One region of the Pseudomonas benzenivorans genome, then DNA from elsewhere that is predicted to be linked to it. Evidence: predicted binding sites of a transcription regulator. Region 1 holds the regulator's gene; each other region holds the start of a gene.
What was found. The regulator sigma-54, encoded in region 1, starts transcription at its own class of promoters, with help from an activator protein. The targets are predictions, from matches to a motif close to ANTGGCATNNANNTTGCTNT.

Region 1 (7,500 bases):
CGCCGAGCTGGACGACAAGCAAGGCGTGGCCGTCTATCGCGGCGACGTCATCATCACTCAGGGCACGCTGAAGATCACCGGCGACACCGTGACCATCACCCAGAACGCCCAGGGCGATATCGAGATCTTCACGTCCGTCGGCAAGCCCGCCTACTACGAGCAGAAGCCGGCGGCCGACAAGCAGATCGTCAAGGCCTACGGCCTGACCATCCAGTATTTCGCCGCCAGCGAGCGCATCGTACTGATCGACCAGGCCAAGGTGATTCAGGAAGGCAACACCTTCGAAGGCGAGAAAATCGTCTATGACACCCAGCGCCAGATCGTCAACGCCGGGCGCGCCACCGGCACCAAGGTGTCCACGCCGCGCCCGCGCATCGACATGGTGATCCAGCCGAAGAACAAACCAGCCGACCAGCAGGCGCAGTAGCAATGGCCACTCTGAAAGCCCAACACCTGGCCAAGAGCTACAAGGGCCGCCAGGTCGTCCGCGACGTCAGCCTGAGCATCGACAGCGGGCAGATCGTCGGCCTGCTCGGCCCCAACGGTGCCGGCAAGACCACCTGTTTCTACATGATCGTCGGCCTGGTACGGGCCGACCAGGGCCGCGTGCTGATCGACGACCACGACGTCAGCCACCAGCCCATGCATGGCCGCGCTCGCGCCGGCATCGGCTACCTGCCCCAGGAAGCCTCGATCTTCCGCAAGCTCAGCGTGGCCGACAACATCATGGCCATCCTCGAGACCCGCAAGGAGCTGGACCGCGCCGCGCGTCGTGACGAGCTGGAGAACCTGCTGCAGGAGTTCCACATCAGCCATATCCGCGACAACCTCGGCATGAGCCTGTCCGGCGGTGAACGGCGCCGCGTGGAGATCGCCCGCGCGCTGGCCACCTCGCCCAAGTTCATTCTGCTCGACGAGCCCTTTGCCGGGGTCGACCCGATATCGGTCGGCGACATCAAGCAGATCATCCATCACCTCAAGGCCAAGGGCATCGGCGTGCTGATCACCGATCACAACGTGCGCGAAACCCTGGACATCTGCGAAACGGCGTACATCGTCAGCGACGGCCAACTGATCGCCGAAGGCGATGCCGCCGCCATCCTGGCCAACCAGATGGTCAAAGAGGTTTACCTGGGCCACGAGTTCCGCCTCTAGCTGCGGCTTTTCACCGCCGAACTGCAGCAAGAGCTAGGCAAAACACTCGGGGTCGGGCATATAATTTGCTTCCTAGTGGCGCCACGGCGCCCTGTAGTGGATCGCGCACAGACGCCGGTATAAAAGGTCTGCAATGAAACCATCGCTAGTCCTGAAGATGGGCCAGCAGCTGACGATGACCCCGCAGCTGCAACAGGCCATTCGCCTACTTCAACTGTCCACCCTGGATCTGCAACAGGAGATCCAGGAGGCCTTGGAGTCCAACCCGATGCTTGAGCGCCAGGAAGACGGCGACGACTTCGACAACTCCGACCCCATGGCCGATGGCGCCGACACCCCCACCCCGGCCACCAAGCAGGAAGAGCCCTACCAGGAGACCAGCTACCAGGAAACCTCGCAGACGGTGGACAACCTGGAAGATGGCGAGTGGAACGAGCGCATCCCCAACGAGCTGCCGGTCGACACCGCCTGGGAAGACGTCTACCAGACCAGCGCCAGCAGCCTGCCGAGCAACGACGACGACGAGTGGGACTTCACCACCCGCACCTCCAGCGGCGAGAGCCTGCAAAGCCACCTGCTCTGGCAGCTCAATCTGGCGCCGATGTCGGACAAGGATCGCCTGATCGCCGTCACCCTGATCGACTGCATCAACGAGCAGGGCTACCTGCAGGAGAGTCTCGAGGAAGTGCTCGAGGCCTTCGACCCGGAACTGGACATCGAGCTCGACGAAGTGGAGGCGGTACTGCACCGCATCCAGCAGTTCGAGCCGGCCGGCATCGCCGCCCGCGACCTGCGCGAGTGCCTGCTGTTGCAGCTGCGCCAACTGCCCGCCAAGACGCCCTGGCTGGCCGAAGCCCAGCGCCTGGCCGGCGACTACCTCGACCTGCTGGGCAACCGCGACTACAGCCAGCTGATGCGGCGCATGAAGCTCAAGGAAGACGAGCTGCGCCAGGTCATCGAGCTGATCCAGAGCCTCAACCCGCGACCCGGCTCGCAGATCCAGTCGGGGGAGCCGGAGTACGTGGTGCCGGACGTCATCGTGCGCAAGCACAACGAGCGCTGGCTGGTCGAACTCAACCAGGAAGCCATGCCCCGCCTGCGGGTCAATCCGCAGTATGCCGGCTTCGTCAAGCGCGCCGACTCCAGCGCCGACAACACCTTCATGCGCAATCAGCTGCAGGAAGCCCGCTGGTTCATCAAGAGCCTGCAGAGCCGCAACGAGACCCTGATGAAGGTCGCCACCCAGATCGTCGAGCATCAGCGCGGCTTCCTCGACTACGGCGACGAGGCGATGAAGCCGCTGGTGCTGCACGACATCGCCGAAGCGGTCGGCATGCACGAATCGACCATCTCGCGGGTCACCACGCAGAAGTTCATGCATACCCCGCGAGGCATCTACGAGCTGAAGTACTTCTTCTCCAGCCACGTCAGCACCGCCGAAGGCGGCGAATGCTCCTCGACCGCCATCCGCGCGATCATCAAGAAACTGGTGGCCGCGGAAAATGCAAAAAAGCCGTTGAGTGACAGCAAGATCGCTGGTTTACTGGAGGCACAGGGCATTCAAGTGGCCCGCCGCACGGTCGCCAAATACCGTGAATCCCTCGGTATAGCGCCCTCCAGTGAGCGCAAGCGGTTGATGTAAGGCGGCACTCAACGGAAGACAGGTCAACACACAACAGAGCACCGCTCGCTCCATGTCCACGCGCGGCCAAACCGGCTCGCGAGGGGAGCGAAGTGCCACAGTCTTCCACGCCAAGGTGTTCCCGCGGCAGGCTCCACAGCCTGCCTCTTACACACGGCAACAAGGAGAAAGCGGTATGCAAGTCAACATCAGTGGACATCAACTGGATGTGACCGACGCCCTACGCGACTACATCGACGAGAAACTCAATCGACTGGAGCGCCACTTCGACAAGATCACCAATGTGCAGGTCACCATGGAGGTCGAGAAGCTCAAGCAGAAAATCGAAGCGACCTTGCACATCGCCGGCGGCGAAGTGGTCGCCAACGCCGAACACGACGACATGTACGCAGCCATCGACCTGCTCACCGACAAACTCGACCGACAACTCATCAAGCACAAGGAAAAGCAGCTCGAACGCCAGCAGGGCGCCATGGCCCGCTGACCTCGCTCACCTCCTATGATCCGACTTGAAAATATCCTGACCCCCGGCCGTTCCCTGGTGAACGTGCCGGGCGGCAGTAAGAAACGCGTACTCGAACAGATTGCCAACCTGGTGGCGCGCGAGCTGCCCGACCTGGATGGACAGGACATTTTCGAGAGCCTGATCGCCCGCGAAAAGCTCGGCTCCACCGGTTTCGGCAACGGCATCGCCATTCCGCACTGCCGCCTACCCGGCTGCAGCGCCCCGATCAGCGCCCTGCTGCGGCTGGATGCAGCAGTCGACTTCGACGCCATCGACGGTGCCCCGGTCGACCTGTTGTTCGTCCTGCTGGTACCCGAGGCGGCGACCGACGAGCACCTGGAACTGCTACGCCAGATCGCCAGCATGCTTGACCGCAGCGACGTGCGCGAACGCCTGCGCCAGGCGCAAAGCAGCGAGTCCCTGTACCAGGTCGTGGTGGACGTGCAAAACAGCCGTTAGGACTTAGCCCCATGCGCTTGATCATCGTCAGCGGTCGCTCCGGCTCCGGCAAAAGCACCGCCCTCGATGTGCTCGAGGACAACGGCTTCTACTGCATCGACAACCTGCCCGCCGGCCTGCTGCCGGAGCTGGCGGAGCGCGCCCTGTTGCATACCGAGCTGCTGCACCCCCAGGTGGCGGTCTCCATCGACGCACGCAACCTGCCCAGCCAGCTCAAGCGTTTTCCCGAACTGCTCGACGAAGTGCGCGCCCGGCACATCCAGTGCAACGTGCTCTACCTGGATGCCGACGAGGAAACCCTGCTCAAGCGCTTCTCCGAGACCCGTCGACGCCACCCGCTGACCAGCGAGACCCGCTCGCTGGCCGAAGCCATTGCCGACGAGACCCAGCTGCTCGGGCCGATCATCGACCTGGCCGACCTGAAGATCGACACCACCCACCTCAACCTCTACCAGCTGCGCGACATGCTCAAGCTGCGCCTGCTCAATCAGCCGGAGCCGGGCACCGCCTTCCTGGTCGAGTCATTCGGCTTCAAACGCGGCATGCCGGTGGATGCCGACCTGGTCTTCGACGTGCGCTGCCTGCCCAATCCGTACTGGAAGCCGGACCTGCGCGACTACTCCGGGCTCGATCAGCCGGTCGTCGAGTACCTGTCCGCGCAAGCCGATGTCGAGGAGATGTACCAGGACATCCTCGCCTACCTGAACAAATGGCTGCCGCGCTTCGCCGCCAGCAATCGGGCCTACGTGACGGTCGCGGTCGGCTGCACCGGCGGCCATCACCGCTCGGTGTACCTGGCCAACCGCCTTGGCGAAACCCTGAAACCCATCCTGAAGAACGTCCAGGTTCGCCACCGCGACCTCAGCTAAGGAACCGCCGCGATGCCCTCCTGCGAAATCACCATCATCAACAAGCTGGGCCTGCACGCGCGCGCAGCGGCCAAGTTTGTCGGCGTGGCCGGGCGTTACCCCTGCAAGGTCAAGGTCGGTCGCGCGCCGGAAAGCCTGGTGGACGGCAAGAGCATCATGGCGGTGATGATGCTGGCCGCCGGCAAGGGCACACCGATCCACCTGCACACCGAAGGCGAGCAGGACCGCGACGCGCTCGAGGCGCTGGTCGCGCTGATCAACAACTACTTCGACGAAGGCGAATAACCTTCCGCCCATATAAAGGGGGCTGTCCGTCGCGGCGGACAGCCCCCTTTATCGTTGTGCAACCGTACCGAAGCGTCAGCTGCCGGCGACCGTCATCCGCTCGATCAGCACCGAGCCGGTGCGGATATTGCTGCGCAACTCCAGGTCGTTACCCACCGCGACGATCTGCCTGAACATGTCGCGCAGGTTGCCGGCGATGGTCACCTCCTGCACCGGGAACTGAATCTCGCCATTCTCCACCCAGTAACCGCCGGCGCCGCGCGAGTAGTCGCCGGTGACCAGATTGAGGCCGTGGCCCATCAACTCGGTAACCAGCAGGCCGCGTCCCATGCGCTTGAGCAGCGCCTGCTGATCCTCGTCGCCGTGACTGACGAACAGGTTGTGTACGCCACCGGCATTGGCCGTGCTGGGCATGCCCAGCTTGCGCCCGGAATAGGTGCCCAGCACATAGGACAGCAGCTCGCCGCCCTCGACGAAGGATTTGCCGTAGGTCGCCAGACCGTCACCGTCGAACGCCGCACTGCCCAGGGCGCGCGGGATGTGCGGGCGCTCGTCGAGCTTGAGCCACTCGGGGAACAGCTGCTGGCCCAAGGCGCCTTCGAGGAAGGAGGAGTTGCGGTAGAGGTTGCCGCCGGAAATCGCCGCGAGGAAATGGCCGAACAGGCCGGTCGCCGACTCGGCGGAAAACAGCACCGGCACCTCGCAGGTCGGCACCGGCCGCGCGCCCAGGCGGCTGACCGCCCGCTGCGCGGCACGGCGGCCGATATCCGCGGCATCGGCCAGCAGCTCGCCCTGGCGATTGACGTCGTACCAGTAGTCGCGCTGCATCTGCCCGCCGTCCTCGGCGATCATCACGCAGCTCAGGCTGTGCCGGGTGCTGGCGTAGCCACCGACGAAGCCGTGACTGTTGCCATACACCCGACAGCCCTGATGGGTGTTGAGGGTAGTGCCATCGGCGTTCTTGATGCGCTTGTCGGCGGCGAAGGCCGCCGCCTCGCAGGCAAGCGCCTGCTCGATGGCCTGTTCGGGACTGATCGCCCAGGCATGGTAGAGGTCCAGCTGGGGCAGCTCGCGAGCCATCAGCGCGGCATCGGCCAGCCCGGCGCACTCGTCTTCCGAGGCGTGCTTGGCGATCGCCAGGGCTGCCGCCACGGTCTCGCGGATGGCCGCCTCACCGCTGGCCGAGGTGCTGGCCGAACCCTTGCGCTGGCCGACATAGAGGGTGATACCGAAGCCCTGGTCGCGGTTGAACTCGACCGTCTCCACCTCGCGCTGCCGCACGCTGGTGGACAGCCCCTGCTCCACCGACACGGCCACCTCGCAGGCACTGGCGCCCTGCTTCTTCGCCTCGGCGATGATCTGCTCGACCTGGGCCTGCAACTGCGGCACCGCTGCGGGGCCAACCCCTTCTACTGCACTCATACACACTCCTGAACGATGGACGGCAAGCTAGGCCCGACGCGGACCGAACGCTTGCAGCCGGAAACTTGCTGCTATCATGACGGCGTTTTCCATTGGACCACCCCCATGCCTGAATACCTTGACGACTTCTCCGGCGAGAAGAGCAAATCCCAGGTCAAACGCGAGCTGCATGCGTTGCAAGACCTGGGGCAGCGCCTGACCACCTTAAAGCCCGACCTGCTGAACAAGCTACCCCTGACCGACGCCTTGCGCCGCGCCCTGGCCGAAGCGCCCAAGCACACGGCCAACGTGGCGAGGAAGCGCCACCTGCAGTTCATCGGCAGGCTGATGCGCGATCAAGACATCGACGCCATCACCACCCTGCTCGACCAGCTGGACGCCTCGACCCGCCAGTACAACGAGCGCTTCCACAACCTCGAGCGCTGGCGCGACCGCCTGATCAATGGCACCGACGAGACCCTGGAGGCCTTCGTCGGCGACTACCCGGAGGCCGACCGCCAGCACCTGCGCCAGCTGATCCGCTTGGCGCAGCACGAGGCGGCGCAGAACAAGGCGCCGGCCGCCTCGCGGAAAATCTTCAAGTACATCCGCGAACTGGACGAAGCCCAGCGCGGACTGCGCTAACCCTGCGTCCTCGGCCGGGCCATGGAAACCTGGCCCGGACGCACTTGATCAAGCGCCGGTGCCACCGACGGTGATCGCATCGATCTTCAGCGTCGGCTGGCCGACGCCGACCGGCACCGACTGGCCATCCTTGCCACAGGTGCCGACGCCGCTGTCCAGGGCCAGGTCGTTGCCGACCATCGACACCCGGCTCATGGCTTCCGGGCCATTGCCGATCAGCGTGGCCCCCTTGACCGGCGCGGTGATCTTGCCGTCTTCGATCAGGTAGGCCTCGCTGGTGGAGAAGACGAACTTGCCGCTGGTGATGTCGACCTGGCCACCGCCGAGGTTGGCGCAGTAGATGCCCTTCTTCACTGAACGGATGATCTCCTCCGGATCGCTCTCGCCGGCCAGCATGTAGGTGTTGGTCATACGTGGCATCGGCAGGTGCGCATAGGACTCGCGGCGACCGTTGCCGGTGCAGGCCATGCCCATCAGGCGAGCGTTCAGCTTGTCCTGCATGTAGCCCTTGAGCACGCCATTCTCGATCAGCGTGGTGC
Region 2 (7,500 bases), 580 kb from region 1:
GATCGAGCGGCGCGCTGACCCGCACCGAGCCGCCGTCGAGGGCCTGGGCCACGCCCGGGCCGAGCAGGTCGTTGATCTGGTCGACGATGTTCTTGGCCGTGGTGAAGTCCGGACGATTGAGGTTGAGGGTCAGGCTGTTGCCCTGGTCGAAGCCGCTCGGCACCGGCCGCTCGACCATGGCGCCACCGGGAATGCGCCCGGCCGACGGGACGTTGACGGTGATCTTCGAGCCGTCGCCGCCCTCGGCATCGAAACCGCCGACCACCAGGTTGCCCTGGGCGATGGCGTAGACGTTGCCGTCGATGCCCTTGAGCGGGGTCATCAGCAGGCTGCCGCCGCGCAGGCTCTTGGCGTTGCCGATCGAGGAGATGGTGATGTCGATGGTCTGCCCCGGCTTGGCGAATGCCGGCAGGTCGGCGTGCACCGACACCGCGGCGACGTTCTTCAGCTGCACGTTGCCGCCGGCCGGCACCTTGATGCCGAACTGCGCCAGCATGTTGTTGAAGGTCTGCACGGTAAAGGGCGTCTGGGTGGTCTGGTCGCCACTGCCATTGAGACCGACCACCAGGCCGTAGCCAATCAGCTGGTTGCTGCGAACGCCCTGGATGCTCGCCAGGTCCTTGAGCCGCTCGGCCTGGGCGATGCCGGCGAGCAGCAGCAGGCAGAGGATTGAAATCAGTCGTCTCATGATCGGCTACCTGCTTAGAACGGGAACAGCGGGCTGAGGAAGAAGCGGTCCAGCCAGCCCGGCTGACTGGCATCGGCGAACGCGCCGGTGCCCGAGTAGGTGATGCGCGCATCGGCAATGCGCGTGGAGGAGACCGTGTTGTCCGTGCTGATGTCGTCGGAACGCACCAGACCGGCGATGCGGACCAGCTCGTCGCCGGTATTGAGGGTCATCCACTTCTCGCCGCGCACCGCCAGAATGCCGTTGGGCAGCACCTCGGCGATGGTCACGGTGATCGAGCCGGACAGGCTGTTGCCCTGGGCCGCCTTGCTGTCGCCCTTGGTGTCACGGTTGGCGCCGTACTCGGCACTCAGGCCCAGGTCCTCGGCGCCGAGCGGGTTGAGGATGTTGCCCGAGCCCGGGTTGCGCATCGATACGCCGCCGCCGAACAGCGAGGTCAGGCCGATACTGGCGCTGCTGTCCTTGCCGATCTGCGAGCCGGCATTCTTGCTGGCCTGGGTGCGTTCGTTGAGGCTGATGGTGATGATGTCGCCGACACGGAAGGCCTTGCGGTCGCCGTACAGGTTGTTCTCGAAACCGGCCTGGTAGATCGAACCGTTGTTCTGCGCCGCCGGCAGCGGCGTGCGCGGCAGCACCGGCGCGTAGTAGGGATCGTCCGGCTTTGGCGGTGGCGACACGCAGCCGCTCAGGGCCGCCACCACGAGCATCGAGAGCACAATATTCAGCCGGTTCATAACCACTACCTCACGGCGTTGCATAGTGAGCCGGGGCCGGACCGAAGCCCTGCCCAAGCCTTAAAGATTCTGAGAGACGAAGGACAGCATCTGGTCGGCGGTGGAGATGACCTTGGAGTTCATCTCGTAGGCGCGCTGGGTGGTGATCATGTTCACCAGCTCCTCGACCACGCTGACGTTGGAGTTTTCCAGGGTGTTCTGCAGGGTCGTGCCCAGGCCGTTGAGACCCGGCGTGCCGACCTGCGGGGCGCCACTGGAGGCGGTCTCCAGGAACAGGTTGCTGCCGATTGCCTCCAGGCCCGCCGGGTTGATGAAGTCGGCGGTCTGCAGGTTGCCGACGATCTGCGGCTGCGGGTTGCCGGCGGTAGTCACCGACACGGTGCCGTCCTCGCCCACGGTGAAGGTCTTGACCTCGTTGGGCAGCACGATGGCCGGCTCCAGGGCAAAGCCATTGGAGGTGACCAACTGACCATCGGAGTTCAGGTGGAAGCTGCCGTCGCGGGTATAGCCCACGGTGCCGTCGGGCATCAGCACCTGGAAGAAACCACGGCCATTGATGGCCATGTCCAGTGGCTGCTCGGTGGTCTGCAGGCTGCCCGCGGTGAAGATCTTCTGCGTGCCGACCACCCGCACACCGGTACCCAGCTGCAGACCGGAGGGCAGCTGGCTGTCCTGGCTGGACTGGCCACCCGGCTGACGCCGCACCTGATAGAGGAGGTCTTCGAACTCGGCCCGATCGCGCTTGAAGCCGGTAGTCGAAACGTTGGCCAGGTTGTTGGAAATGGTGGTCAGGTTCATGTCCTGGGCGGACAGACCGGTTTTGCTGACCCACAGTGCCGGAAGCATATCGATTCTCCTCGGGTGCCGTTTTCACGGCGCCGCGTGCTGGTAATTAGCTAATCTGCAAAACCCGCGCCATGGCCGAGGCATTGTCCTCGGCGGTGCGCATCATCTTCACTTGCAGTTCGAACTGGCGGGACAGGGAGAGCATCGCGGTCATCTCCTCGACGGCATTGACGTTACTCGACTCGAGAAAGCCCGAAGTCACCCGTACCGCGGCATCGGCCAGGGGCTGTGGGCCGTCGAAGCGCATCAGGCCGTCTTCGCCCTTGCTCATCTGCTTGAGGTCGGGGTTGACCAGTTTCAGACGGTCGACCTCCGCCAGCACGTTTGGCGCCTCGCCGAGGGCGCGGATGCTGATGGTGCCGTCCTGACCGATTTCGATTTTCTGCTCCGGCGGCACGGCGATCGGCCCGGCATTGCCCAGCACCGGCAACCCGCTGCCGGTGCGCAACATGCCCAGGGCATCGATGTTCAGGCTGGCGGTGCGCACATACGCCTCACTGCCGTCGGCCGCCTGCACGGCCAGCCAGCCCTCCCCGCCAACCGCCACGTCCAGGTCGCGCCCCGTCTCCTGCAGAGCGCCAGGGGTGAAGTCGGTACCGGGACGCTCGCTCATGGCGTAGACCCGCGCCGGAAAAGTGTCGCCGAACACCGGCATCGAACGCGCCTGCTCGAAGTCACGGCGAAAGCCGGTGGTGGAGATGTTCGCCAGATTGTTGGCGTGGGCACGCAGGGCCAGGGTGTTGTTCTGGGCGCCGGTCATGGCGACATACAGCATCTTGTCCATGTTTCCTCCGAGGTGGGCTTGCCGCCCGCTGCTCTATACAGAGACTTCAGCAAGCAACGTGCCACACTCGAATAAAAACACTAAGACACTGAATTTTATGGTTTTTTATAAACGAAAAAGGCTCCTGAAGGAGCCTTGCAAACTGGGTTCGGCGAGTTATTGCCGCCAGCGGCAAGTGCTAGTTGCCCGGCTGGCGGCGTGACGGCCGCTCATCAACGGAGATTGATGATGGTCTGGGTCACCGCGCTTTCGGTTTCGATGGTCTTGGCATTGGCCTGGTAGTTGCGCTGAGCGACGATCAGGTTGACCAGCTGATCGGACAGCTCGACGTTGGAATCCTCCAGCGCACCGGACTGCAGGGCACCGAGGGTACCGCTGCGCGGCGTACCGATTACCGGTTCACCCGACTGGAAGGACTGCGCCCAGGCCGTCTTGCCGACCGGCGTCAGGCCTTGCATGTTGGCGAAACTGGCAAGCACCACCTGGCCCTGTATCCGTGATTGGCCATTGGTGTAGCGAGCGAAAATAACCCCTGCATCATCGATTTCCAGCCCCGCCAACTGACCCGTGGTGTAGCCATCCTGGCTGACACTGGTGACCGCGAAGGCGTTATTAGCCTGAGTAGTGCCACGAAGATCGATCTCGACTCCGCCAGTGTTTGCAACCGCACCATTGGGCGACCATACCGGCGGGTTCGAATTATCGGCGGCGGCAGGCACCCAACCATTGAGGGTAAATCGTCCGGTGGCCGGATCTACCGCAAAGTCCGCTGTGCCATTGGCGTCGTAATCGCCAGATGCAAGGCTGGCGATATCCAGTTGACCGCTGGTGGTAAACCCGACGGACATCGAATAGGGCTCGGTGGAGGTGGGGTCGGCCGGGTTGCGCCCACCGATCAATACGTTCATCTGCCACTGGTTGGCGCCAGTCTTGACGAAGTATTGCGTCAGCACATGGGCGTTGCCCTGGGTGTCATAGACGTTGGTCGAAGTCGAAGAATTGTATGTGGTCGGATCGGCCGGATCGAAGGTGGCATTCGCCGCCGCCCTGGCCCCCGCGAGTTCCCCCGGCGTCGGGTTTGTCGGATCCGCAGCGCCGGCGATCGAGGCGTCGTAGGCGCCCTGCCAGGACGACGGCACCTTGTTGCTGGAGTTCAGGTTCAGTTGCTGTCTCATCGCTGCCGTCGCTCGCGGCGACTGACTGGCCGAGTCGACGCGAAGATCACTGACGACACCGCTCTGCAGGTTGCCGTTGGCATCCACCGGATAGCCCTGCAGACGATGGTGGAAGTTGTTCTCGATGTAGCCCTCTCGATCCGTACCAAAATAGCCGGCTCGCGTGTAACTGATTTCGCCGTTGTTGCTGGTCCGGAAGAATCCGTTTCCGTTGATGGCTAGATCCAACGGGTTCTGCGTGTAGTTGACGTTCCCCTGTTTGAATAGCTGTGAAACTCCCCCAAGCAACACCCCACTGCCAGTCGGATTAGAGCCGCTCCCCTGCACCGACGCAGCATAAACATCGGCGAACTCAGCACGCGACTGCTTGAAACCAGCCGTACCGGCATTGGCAATGTTGTTACCGGTGACATTGAGATCGCTGGTTGCGGCACGCAAGCCGCTTAGCCCGATATTGAACGCCATGGAAGTCTCCTTTGCCGGTCCGGCCGGCGATTTAAGCCTGTGGGTTACTGACCGATGACCTGCACCTGGGACAGCGGCACGCTGCCGAGCCCGGCCAGGTTGAGCGTCAACTCGCTGCCGCCCAGGGTGACGCTGTCGACGTTGGCCGGCAGCAGGGTGTACAGCCCCTTGGTCTCACCGTCATAAGTCGCCTGCGCCTCGAATTTGTAGCTGCCGGGCGGCAATGGGTTGCCGCTCGAATCCTTGCCGTCCCAGATAAAGCTGACGTTGCCGGCAGCCTGCTCGCCCAGGTTGATTCGGCTCACCGCCGTGCCCGCCTTGTCGTAGACGTTGACGTAGACGTTGCTGCTGGTGGTCGGCAGCACCAGACTGGCCTTGAAGCTCTCGCTGGTATCGACCACCGCCTTGTCGGTCGGCACTATGACCTTGCGCCCTACCAGCGAAGACGCCTGCAGCGCTTGGGACGACTGGTAGCCGGACAGCAGCGAACTCATGCTGCTGTTGAGCTTCTCCACCCCTTCCACCGTGCTGAACTGGGCCAACTGGGCAATGAACTCGCCGTTGCCCTGGGGCTCCAGCGGGTTCTGGTTGTTCAGCTGGGCCACCAGCAGGTTGAGGAATTCGTTCTTGCCGAGCTCCTTCTTCTGGCCGACCTCCTGGTTGATCTGGTACTGGTCGAGTGCGGAACTGACACCACTGACGCTGCTCATCCTTTAATCCTCGCTGGTGGCCTACTGACCCAGGGTCAGCACGCGCTGCATCATTTGCTTGGCGGTGTTCATCATTTCCACGTTGGTCTGGAAGGCGCGACTGGCAGAAATCATGTCGGCCATTTCCTCGACCACGTTGACATTGGGGTAGTACACGTAGCCGTTTTCATCGGCAGCCGGATGGGTCGGCTCGTAGCGCGGCGTCAGTTCACCCTGGTCCTCGACGATGCCCAGCACCTGGACCCCCGCACCGGCCTGATCCTGCTCGGCGAACAGCGAACCGCGGTCGCCGTCCAGCGATTGCTGGAACATGGTGGCGAACACTGGGTGGCGCGCCCGATAGGTCTGATCGACGCTCGACGACACCGTTTCGGCGTTGGCGATGTTGCTGGAGATGGTGTTCAAGCGAGTGCTCTGGGCACTCATGCCGGTACCGGCGATATTGAAGACACTGGCGAGTGACATGGCATCGTTCTCCTTTAATCGCCGCGCAGGGCGCTGACCAGCCCTTTGAACTTGCTGTTGAGGAAGGTGAAGCTGGCCTGGAAGTTCACCGCGTTTTCCGCGTAGTTGGACTGCTCGACCTGCAGGTCGACGGTGTTCTGGTCGATCGAGGCCTGGAAGGGCGTGCGGTAGGCCAGTTCGGCCCCGCCGATGGCCATACCTTCGGCGGCGATATGCCGGCTGTCGGTACGCTTCAGGCCGACCGCATCACGCTGGGTCTTGGCACTCTGTTCGGCCAGCACCGAGGCGAAGTCCAGGTCGCGCGCCTTGTAGTTGGGCGTATCGGCGTTGGCCATGTTGTTGGCCAGCACCTCGGCGCGCTGGCCGCGAAAGCCCAGTGCCTGTTCATGGATGCCAAGTGCGCGGTCGAAACTGATGCTCATGATCGGGAACCCTTGCCGTTAGGCCTGCCTGTTTTCCGTGCAAGACATACAGCAAGGTGTGTGCCAATTAATTTAATCTTTATTTTTCAATAACTTACGATTAAAAAAGATACGCTTGCCGGCCTGAGCGGCAAGGCATTTCCGCCCACTGGCAAGCAAAGCGGCAATCCAATAGACCGGTTGCCGCCGGCCAGAACGAAAAACGGGAGGCCATTGGCCTCCCGTTCTGCTTGAGTCGACGCTCGCGAAGCTGGCGACTCACTTCACCTTGTAGATGATGCCCGGACTGCACTGGACCATCTGATAACGCTCAGGCAAGCCATTGAGCGCCTCGGATGCGCCGAGAAACAGATAGCCGCCGGGCTTCAACATGGCATGGATGCGCGTCAGGATGTCCTTCTTCACCTCGGCCGAGAAGTAGATCAGCACGTTGCGGCAGAACACCACGTCGAACTTGCCGAGGCTGGCGTAACTGTCCAGCAGGTTCAGCGGGCGAAACTCGACACGACCCTTGATCGCCGGCTTGACCACCCAACGCCCCGGCCCTTTCGGGTCGAAGTAGCGCTGCAGACGCTCCTGAGAGAGGCCACGCCCCATCGCCAGGCTGTCGTATTCGCCGGACTTGCAGTTGGCCAACATCGACGGCGACAGGTCGGTGGCAACAATCTGCACACCGGCCTTGAGCTGACCGAGATTGGTCTTTTCGAACTCATCGATGCTCATCGACAGGGAGTAGGGCTCCTGACCGGAAGAGCAGGCGGCCGACCAGATCCGCAGACGCTGACCGGGACTGGCTTTGATCAGCTCGGGCAGCACCCGGTTCTTCAGCACTTCGAACGGGTAGGTATCGCGGAACCACAGGGTTTCGTTGGTGGTCATGGCATCCACCACCTGCTCGCGCAAACCACTGCGCGGCTGGCTTTGCATGCGCTGCACCAACTCACCCAGGCTCTTGATGGCATGCTGGTCCATCAGTTTGTTCAACCGGCTGGACACCAGGTACTGCTTGTTGCTGCCCAGCAGAATGCCGCAGGCTTTTTCCAGGAACACCCGGAACTGCTCGAAATCCAAATTACCTGAAGACACTCGCGAGGCCTCGCCGATCATAGTGTTGTGCCAAAAGACGCGCCCTCAGCCCCCGTCCACCACATTGATGCGCTCAACCACCCGCGACGCCAGGTCATCAGGGCGGAACTTGGCCAGAAAATCAT
Region 3 (7,500 bases), 1.4 Mb from region 1:
TCAGGTTGCCGGCGCTGTCGCGGATGGTTGCGTCGGGTTGCGGCACGAGAATGCGCAGCAGCTGATAGGCCGGCGCCTGCGGCGCGCTGGGCTCGGGCGCCGGTGGTGCCGCGCGGGGTGGCGCGGGCATGCTGTTGGACGGTGCCAGCTCGATGCGCTGGGCGTTGCCGGTGCCGGGCTGGTCGGTGAAGACCCGGTTGCCGTCGGCGTCTATATAGGTGTACACCGCGGCCTGCAGCGGCAGGCAGAGCAGGCTCAGGCAGAACAGGGCGATCTGCATGCATTGGGGGTTGGTGGTCACGGCGCGCTCCGGGCCGGGCTGTTCACGCTGATGCGCTGTACGGTGAAGGTGACGGTGTCGCTCTGCTGGATGCGCTGGGTGCCATTGAGTACCTCGACCGCCAGGCTGTGCTCGCCGCGGGCGATATTGGTCAGCTGCAGCGAGGTGCCGTTGCTCGGTTGGCCGTAGGGCTGGCCATCGAGCAGCAGGCGCAGGCGGTGGGAGGAGGCCAGGGCCGGCTCCAGGCTGACGCCGACGCTGAAGGTGCCGTTGTTGGCGCGCAGTGCCGCGTCGTCGGGCAGGTCGGTCAATTGCAGGGTGCGGTAGGGCGCTTGCGGCTCGGCTGGCGAGCTGGACGCCGGCGGTGTGTTGGGGGCCTGCATCTGCACGGTGTTGGTCGGCGGCAACTCGACGCTTTGCGCGGCGCTGCCGTCCGGCGGTTGGTTGGTGAAGACCGTATTGCCCTGGGCATCGGTGTACTTGTAGATCTGCGCACTGGCCAGCAGTGGCAGGGACAGCAGCAGGCAGGTGAGCATCCGGCGCATGGCCAATCTCCCGGGTATCGTGCTGCTAAGCCTTGCACCGCTTGGGCGCCCTGGCAAGCGCGGCGCCGTCGAGCTGTGAATGTCGCCCATAAAAAAGGCTATGTACCAATAGCGTGTTGCAGGGTTCTGCCTACCGCCTCCTGAATGCAGTGAGCCGGCCGAATATTCCGCTGATAGCGCTCTAGCATGCGGCGCCAGCCCAGGTAATTCGGGAGGTAGCGGGTGGCCACGCCGTGAAAGCGGGTCATCCAGCTCTTCAAGCGGCTGTGGTAGGCGTTGACGTTCTGAATATGGAAAGCGCCTTGGCGCACTCGCTGGCCGGGGCGGGCATGCACGACCTGATGGGTGATGCCCTGTGCCCGGGCAAAGCTGGCATAGACTGCCGCCCCGTCACTGCAGAGCACGGCCTCCCGGTCGATCAGCGGCATCAACGCCTCTCGCACATGATTGGCATCGAGCTTGGCCAACTTGAAGTCAGCGGTGTGGCCCTCCCGGTCGCGCACCACCATCACCGGGATCTGGTCTTTACCCGTGCCGCGGGTCACGCTCACCCCACCTCGTTTACGGGGCGGCCGAGGCAACTGCCTCTGGCCCTTGAAGGACTCCAGAAAGAACGTCTCATCCACTTCGACAATCCCTGCCTCATGCGTGGCGTGATGCTCAGCCGCTGCAGCCAGGAAGCGGTGCCTCCAGAGGAAAGCGGTGTTTTTGCTGATGCCGCATGCCTGGGCCGCCTTGCGCACGCTAAGCCCGTCAATCAGTGCCTGGGCGTAGTCTTTCCAGCGTTCGGGGTAGTGCAGGCGGGCAAGGCCTGTTGCTGAGCGCGCGGTGCAAGTCCGTCGACAACTACGGCAACGATAGCGGCGCAGACTGCGCGACCAACCCCAGGGCGCAAGCTGATTCGCATTGGTCTGGCAATGCGGGCAACGCTGCAGCGCCGGCAGGCAATCGAGCACTTCTGTCGCCGGCGGGTTCCGCAGTGCCTGATGAAGCGTAGATTTCTGATGGGCGCTGAGTTGGCTCAGTTGAGCCAGCCAGTGGTGAAAGGCTTGAGTATCCATAATCGGCAGACCTCCTGATTGGAACTCTGCCGTTTAGATTAGTACTCGCAACACATCGTTGGTACATAGCCATAAAAAAGGCCCCGCCGGCAGAGCCGGGCGGGGCCTTTCGAGTCGCGCGCCTGGATGGCGCGCGGCCGGCTTAGACGCTGTAGTACAGGTCGTATTCCAGCGGGTGCACGAAGGTGCGCACCTTGATCTCTTCTTCGCTCTTCAGTTCGATGTAGGCATCGATGAAGTCGTCGGAGAACACGCCGCCCTTGGTCAGGAACGCGCGGCCCTTGTCCAGCTCTTCCAGGGCTTCCTTCAGGCTGCCGCATACCTGCGGGATCAGCTTGCCTTCTTCCGGCGGCAGGTCATACAGGTTCTTGTCCGCCGCGTCGCCGGGGTGGATCTTGTTCTGGATGCCGTCCAGGCCGGCCATCAGCAGGGCGGCGAAGCACAGGTACGGGTTGGCGGCCGGGTCCGGGAAGCGCGCCTCGATGCGGCGGGCCTTCGGGCTGGACACGTACGGGATGCGGATCGAGGCGGAGCGGTTGCGCGCCGAGTAGGCCAGCATGACCGGGGCTTCGAAGCCCGGGACCAGACGCTTGTAGGAGTTGGTCGCCGGGTTGGTGAAACCGTTCAGCGCCTTGCCGTGCTTGATGATGCCGCCGATGAAGTACAGGGCGGTGTCGGACAGGCCGGCATAGCCTTCGCCGGAGAAGGTGTTCTTGCCGTCCTTGGAGATCGACATGTGCACGTGCATGCCCGAGCCGTTGTCGCCGTACAGCGGCTTCGGCATGAAGGTAGCAGTCTTGCCATAGGCGTCGGCGACGTTGTGCACGCAGTACTTCAGGGTCTGAACTTCGTCAGCCTTGGCCACCAGGGTGTTGAACTTCACGCCGATTTCGTTCTGGCCGGCAGTGGCCACTTCGTGGTGATGCACTTCGACGACCAGGCCCATTTCTTCCATGGCATTACACATGGCGGTACGGATTTCGTGGTCGTGGTCGCACGGCGGAACCGGGAAGTAACCGCCCTTGACGGCCGGGCGGTGGCCCTTGTTGCCGCCTTCGACGTCCTGGTCGGTCATCCAGGAACCCTGCTCGGAGTAGATCTTGAACATCGAGCCGGAGATGTCGGACTTGAACTTCACTTCGTCGAAGATGAAGAACTCGGGCTCCGGGCCGACGAATACGGTGTCGCCGATGCCGGTGGTCTTGAGGAATTCCTCGGCGCGCTTGGCGATCGAGCGCGGGTCGCGGTCGTAGCCCTGCATGGTGCTCGGCTCGACGATGTCGCAGACGATGATCAGGGTCGGCTCTTCGGTGAAGGGATCCAGCACGGCGGTCTCGTCGACCGGCATCAGGATCATGTCGGAGGCTTCGATGCCTTTCCAGCCGTGGATGGAGGAGCCGTCGAACATCTTGCCGTGCTCGAAGAAGTCTTCGTCCAGGGCGTCGCGAGCCGGCATGGTGACGTGGTGCTGCTTGCCCTTGGTGTCGGTGAAGCGCAGGTCAACCCACTTCACGTCGTGTTCTTTAATCAGTTGAATCGACTTCGACATGCTGTCCTCCAGATGGATAAGGCTCAACTGTGAGCCCTCAATAGTTCGATGAAGCCCGGCGCGATAGTCCGCCAGGACAACCTGCCTCACAAGGGAGCAAATTGCATGCCAGTGCCCCGGAATGGGCTAAATGGCTCAATCTCAGGGGCGGCGCGGGCTGCGTGGCGATATTGCGTTGTTTTTCGCACCATAATGGGGCGGATAAATTCTGGCGTGCTCTGAATTGGTGCGCTGCATTTGCTGGGTGGGATTTTTGATCAAAGCTTGAACAATTTCCGCTATAATCCGCGCCCCTGTTTTTCGGCTGCCCCGGCACGCACTGTTTTCATGAAACTGATCGTTAAAGTTTTCCCCGAAATCACCATCAAGAGCCGCCCGGTGCGCAAGCATTTCATCCGGCAGTTGGCCAAGAACATCCGTACCGTGCTGCGCGATCTCGATCCGCAGCTGCAGGTCAGCGGTGTGTGGGACAACCTCGAGGTGGAAACCGCGATCAGTGAGCCGAAAGTGCTGCAGGAGATGATCGAGCGGCTGCGCTGCACCCCCGGCCTGATCCATTTCCTCGAAGTCCACGAGTACCCACTGGGCGACTTCGACGACGTGCTGGACAAGTGCAAGACCCATTTCGCCGGCCAGTTGCCGGGCAAGGTCTTCGCCGTGCGCTGCAAGCGCGGCGGCAAGCACAGCTTCACCTCGATGGACATCGAGCGCTACGTCGGCAGCCAGCTGCGCCAGCAATGCGGCGCCGCCGGCATCGACCTGAAGAAGCCCGAGGTCGAAGTGCGCATGGAGATTCGCGACCAGCGCCTGTTCATCGTCCATCGCCAGCACAACGGCCTGGGCGGCTATCCGCTGGGCTCGCTGGAGCAGACCCTGGTGCTGATGTCCGGCGGCTTCGACTCCACCGTCGCCGCCTACCAGATGATGCGCCGCGGCCTGGTCGCCCACTTCTGCTTCTTCAACCTCGGTGGCCGCGCCCACGAGCTGGGCGTGATGGAAGTGGCCCACTACCTGTGGCAGAAGTTCGGCCGTTCCCAGCGCGTGCTGTTCATCAGCGTGCCGTTCGAGGAAGTATTGGCCGAGATCCTCGGCAAGGTCGACAACAGCCAGATGGGCGTGATCCTCAAGCGCATGATGCTGCGCGCCTCCACGCGCATGGCCGAGCGTCTGCAGATCGATGCCCTGGTTACCGGCGAGGCGATTTCCCAGGTGTCCAGCCAGACCCTGCCGAACCTCTCGGTGATCGACTCGGCCACCGACAAGCTGGTGCTGCGGCCGCTGATCGCCAGCCACAAGCAGGACATCATCGACACCGCCTATGCCATCGGCACCGCCGAGTTCGCCAAGCACATGCCCGAATACTGCGGGGTGATTTCGGTCAACCCGACCACCAAGGCCAAGCCCGAGCGCATCGCCTACGAGGAATCGCACTTCGACATGGCGATTCTCGAGCGCGCCCTGGAGCGCGCCACCCTGCTGCCGATCGACAAGGTGATCGACGAGCTGGGCAAGGACGTGCAGGTCGAGGAGGTCGACGAGGCCCTGGCCGGCCATGTGGTGATCGACATCCGTCACCCCGACGCGGTCGACGACGAGCCGCTGGAACTGCCCGGCATCGAGGTTCAGGCGCTGCCTTTCTACGCCCTGAACAGCAAGTTCAAGGAGCTGGATGAGACCCGCCAGTACCTGCTGTATTGCGACAAGGGGGTGATGAGCCGCCTGCATGCCCACCATCTGTTGAGCGAGGGGCATGCCAATGTGCGCGTTTATCGTCCGACATAAGACCCCCGGGCTGAATGGCGGCAGCATCCGCCATCGCCCCCCCGACCGCGGGGCAGCCTGAAGCTGCCGCCAGGTCTTTGCACCGCCTGGCCGAATTCGCAACTAGTCAATCTCCGCCGCCCAGACTTCGCGGCACACCGAATCCACTGATCGAGATACATAAAGTGATCGAGAATCTACGTAACATCGCCATCATTGCCCACGTTGACCATGGTAAGACCACCCTGGTAGACAAACTCCTGCGTCAGTCCGGCACCCTGGAGCGCGGCGAGCTCAACGACGAGCGCGTGATGGACTCCAACGACCAGGAAAAAGAGCGCGGCATTACCATCCTGGCGAAGAACACCGCCATCCGTTGGAACGACTACCGCATCAACATCGTCGACACCCCCGGCCACGCCGACTTCGGCGGTGAAGTGGAGCGCGTGATGTCGATGGTCGACTCCGTCCTGTTGCTGGTCGACGCCCAAGACGGCCCGATGCCGCAAACCCGCTTCGTGACCAAGAAGGCCTTCGAAGCCGGCCTGAAGCCGATCGTGGTGATCAACAAGGTCGACCGTCCGGGCGCGCGTCCTGACTGGGTGCTGGATCAGATCTTCGACCTGTTCGACAACCTCGGCGCTACCGAAGAGCAGCTCGACTTCCAGGTCGTCTACGCCTCGGCCCTGAACGGCATCGCCGGTCTGGATCACACCGCCATGGCCGAAGACATGAGCCCGCTGTACCAGGCCATCGTCGACCACGTACCGGCTCCTCAGGTCGACGTTGACGGCCCGTTCCAGATGCAGATCTCGGCACTGGACTACAACAGCTTCCTGGGCATCATCGGCGTTGGCCGTATCGCCCGCGGTCGCGTCAAGCCGAACACCCCGGTCGTCGCCATCGACACCGAAGGCAAGAAGCGCAACGGCCGTATCCTCAAGCTGATGGGCCACCACGGTCTGCACCGTGTGGACGTCGAAGAAGCCACCGCGGGCGACATCGTCTGCATCAGCGGCATGGACGAGCTGTTCATCTCCGACACCCTGTGTGACATCAACAACGTCGAAGCGATGAAGCCGCTGACCGTCGACGAGCCGACCGTTTCCATGACGTTCCAGGTCAACGATTCGCCGTTCTGTGGCAAGGAAGGCAAGTTCGTCACCAGCCGCAACATCAAGGAGCGTCTGGACAAGGAGCTGCTGTACAACGTGGCCCTGCGCGTCGAAGAGGGCGACTCGGCTGACAAGTTCAAGGTCTCCGGCCGTGGTGAACTGCACCTGTCGGTACTGATCGAGAACATGCGCCGCGAAGGCTTCGAGATGGGCGTAGGCCGTCCGGAAGTGATCATCCGTGAAGTCGGCGGCGTCAAGCAGGAGCCGTTCGAGAACGTCACCATCGACATCCCGGAAGACGCCCAGGGCAAGGTCATGGAAGAGATGGGTCTGCGCAAGGGCGACCTGAGCAACATGGTGCCGGATGGCAAGGGCCGTGTGCGCCTGGAGTACAACATCCCGGCTCGTGGCCTGATCGGTTTCCGTAACCAGTTCCTGACCCTGACCAACGGTGCCGGCATCCTGACCTCGATCTTCGATCGCTACGACACCATGAAGTCCGGCCACATGTCCGGCCGTCAGAACGGCGTACTGGTTTCGATCGATACCGGCAAGGCCCTGACCTATTCCCTGGAAACCCTGCAGGCGCGCGGCAAGCTGTTCGTCGAGCACGGCCAGGAAATCTACAACGGTCAGATCGTCGGCCTGAACAGCCGCGACAACGACCTGGGCGTGAACCCCACCAAGGGCAAGAAGCTCGACAACATGCGTGCTTCCGGTAAAGACGAAACCATCGCGCTGGTGCCGCCGGTTCGTTTCACCCTGGAGCAGGCCCTGGAGTTCATCCAGGACGACGAGCTGTGCGAAGTCACGCCGAAGTCGATCCGTCTGCGCAAGAAGATCCTGGACGAAGGCGAGCGCACCCGCGCTGCCAAGAAAGCCAAGAACTGATTCGTCAGGCTGAATGAAGAACCCCCGTCGGCGCAGGCCGGCGGGGGTTTTTTGTGCGCGCGCAGCCTTGCAGGGACTGTGCGATGAGCGCGTCTGGCGGATGGCCGGGTCGGGCTCTCGCTGGCGTCTCAGGTAGTAGCTGGCGGCTACCCGCGCGGGTCCCCGCGTCCCTACAATCACCCGGACTTTCAGCCTCGGAGATTTTTATGGCGTTCAATACGGAAACCCAGGCCGGGGTCTGCCTCGAGCCGGATGCAGTCACCCAGGACTACGTGTTCAACCACAGCATGCTGCGCAT

Region 2: KDW96_RS19390 (flagellar basal body rod protein FlgF) is a predicted target of sigma-54. The motif match lies at 3,099-3,118, and genes of this name have one in related genera.
Region 3: glnA (glutamate--ammonia ligase) is a predicted target of sigma-54. The motif match lies at 3,529-3,548, and genes of this name have one in related genera.

The regions. Positions count from the first base shown of each region.
Region 1 covers NZ_CP073346.1:3,544,759-3,552,258, reverse strand. The annotation lists gene lptA (lipopolysaccharide transport periplasmic protein LptA) at 1-427, shown strand, start outside; gene lptB (LPS export ABC transporter ATP-binding protein) at 430-1,155, shown strand; gene KDW96_RS16615 (RNA polymerase factor sigma-54) at 1,289-2,797, shown strand; gene hpf (ribosome hibernation-promoting factor, HPF/YfiA family) at 2,973-3,281, shown strand; gene ptsN (PTS IIA-like nitrogen regulatory protein PtsN) at 3,297-3,761, shown strand; gene rapZ (RNase adapter RapZ) at 3,773-4,630, shown strand; gene KDW96_RS16595 (HPr family phosphocarrier protein) at 4,643-4,915, shown strand; gene pmbA (metalloprotease PmbA) at 4,991-6,337, opposite strand; gene yjgA (ribosome biogenesis factor YjgA) at 6,443-6,961, shown strand; gene tldD (metalloprotease TldD) at 7,010-7,500, opposite strand, start outside.
Region 2 covers NZ_CP073346.1:4,127,261-4,134,760, reverse strand. The annotation lists gene KDW96_RS19405 (flagellar basal body P-ring protein FlgI) at 1-688, opposite strand, end outside; gene flgH (flagellar basal body L-ring protein FlgH) at 703-1,422, opposite strand; gene flgG (flagellar basal-body rod protein FlgG) at 1,483-2,268, opposite strand; gene KDW96_RS19390 (flagellar basal body rod protein FlgF) at 2,315-3,052, opposite strand; gene KDW96_RS19385 (flagellar hook protein FlgE) at 3,265-4,692, opposite strand; gene flgD (flagellar hook assembly protein FlgD) at 4,737-5,402, opposite strand; gene flgC (flagellar basal body rod protein FlgC) at 5,424-5,867, opposite strand; gene flgB (flagellar basal body rod protein FlgB) at 5,882-6,289, opposite strand; gene cheR (protein-glutamate O-methyltransferase CheR) at 6,548-7,375, opposite strand; gene KDW96_RS19360 (chemotaxis protein CheV) at 7,421-7,500, opposite strand, start outside.
Region 3 covers NZ_CP073346.1:2,134,407-2,141,906, reverse strand. The annotation lists gene KDW96_RS10005 (DUF4124 domain-containing protein) at 1-280, opposite strand, end outside; gene KDW96_RS10000 (DUF4124 domain-containing protein) at 298-825, opposite strand; gene KDW96_RS09995 (IS1595 family transposase) at 924-1,886, opposite strand; gene glnA (glutamate--ammonia ligase) at 2,029-3,435, opposite strand; gene thiI (tRNA uracil 4-sulfurtransferase ThiI) at 3,763-5,217, shown strand; gene typA (translational GTPase TypA) at 5,382-7,202, shown strand; gene gloA (lactoylglutathione lyase) at 7,409-7,500, shown strand, end outside.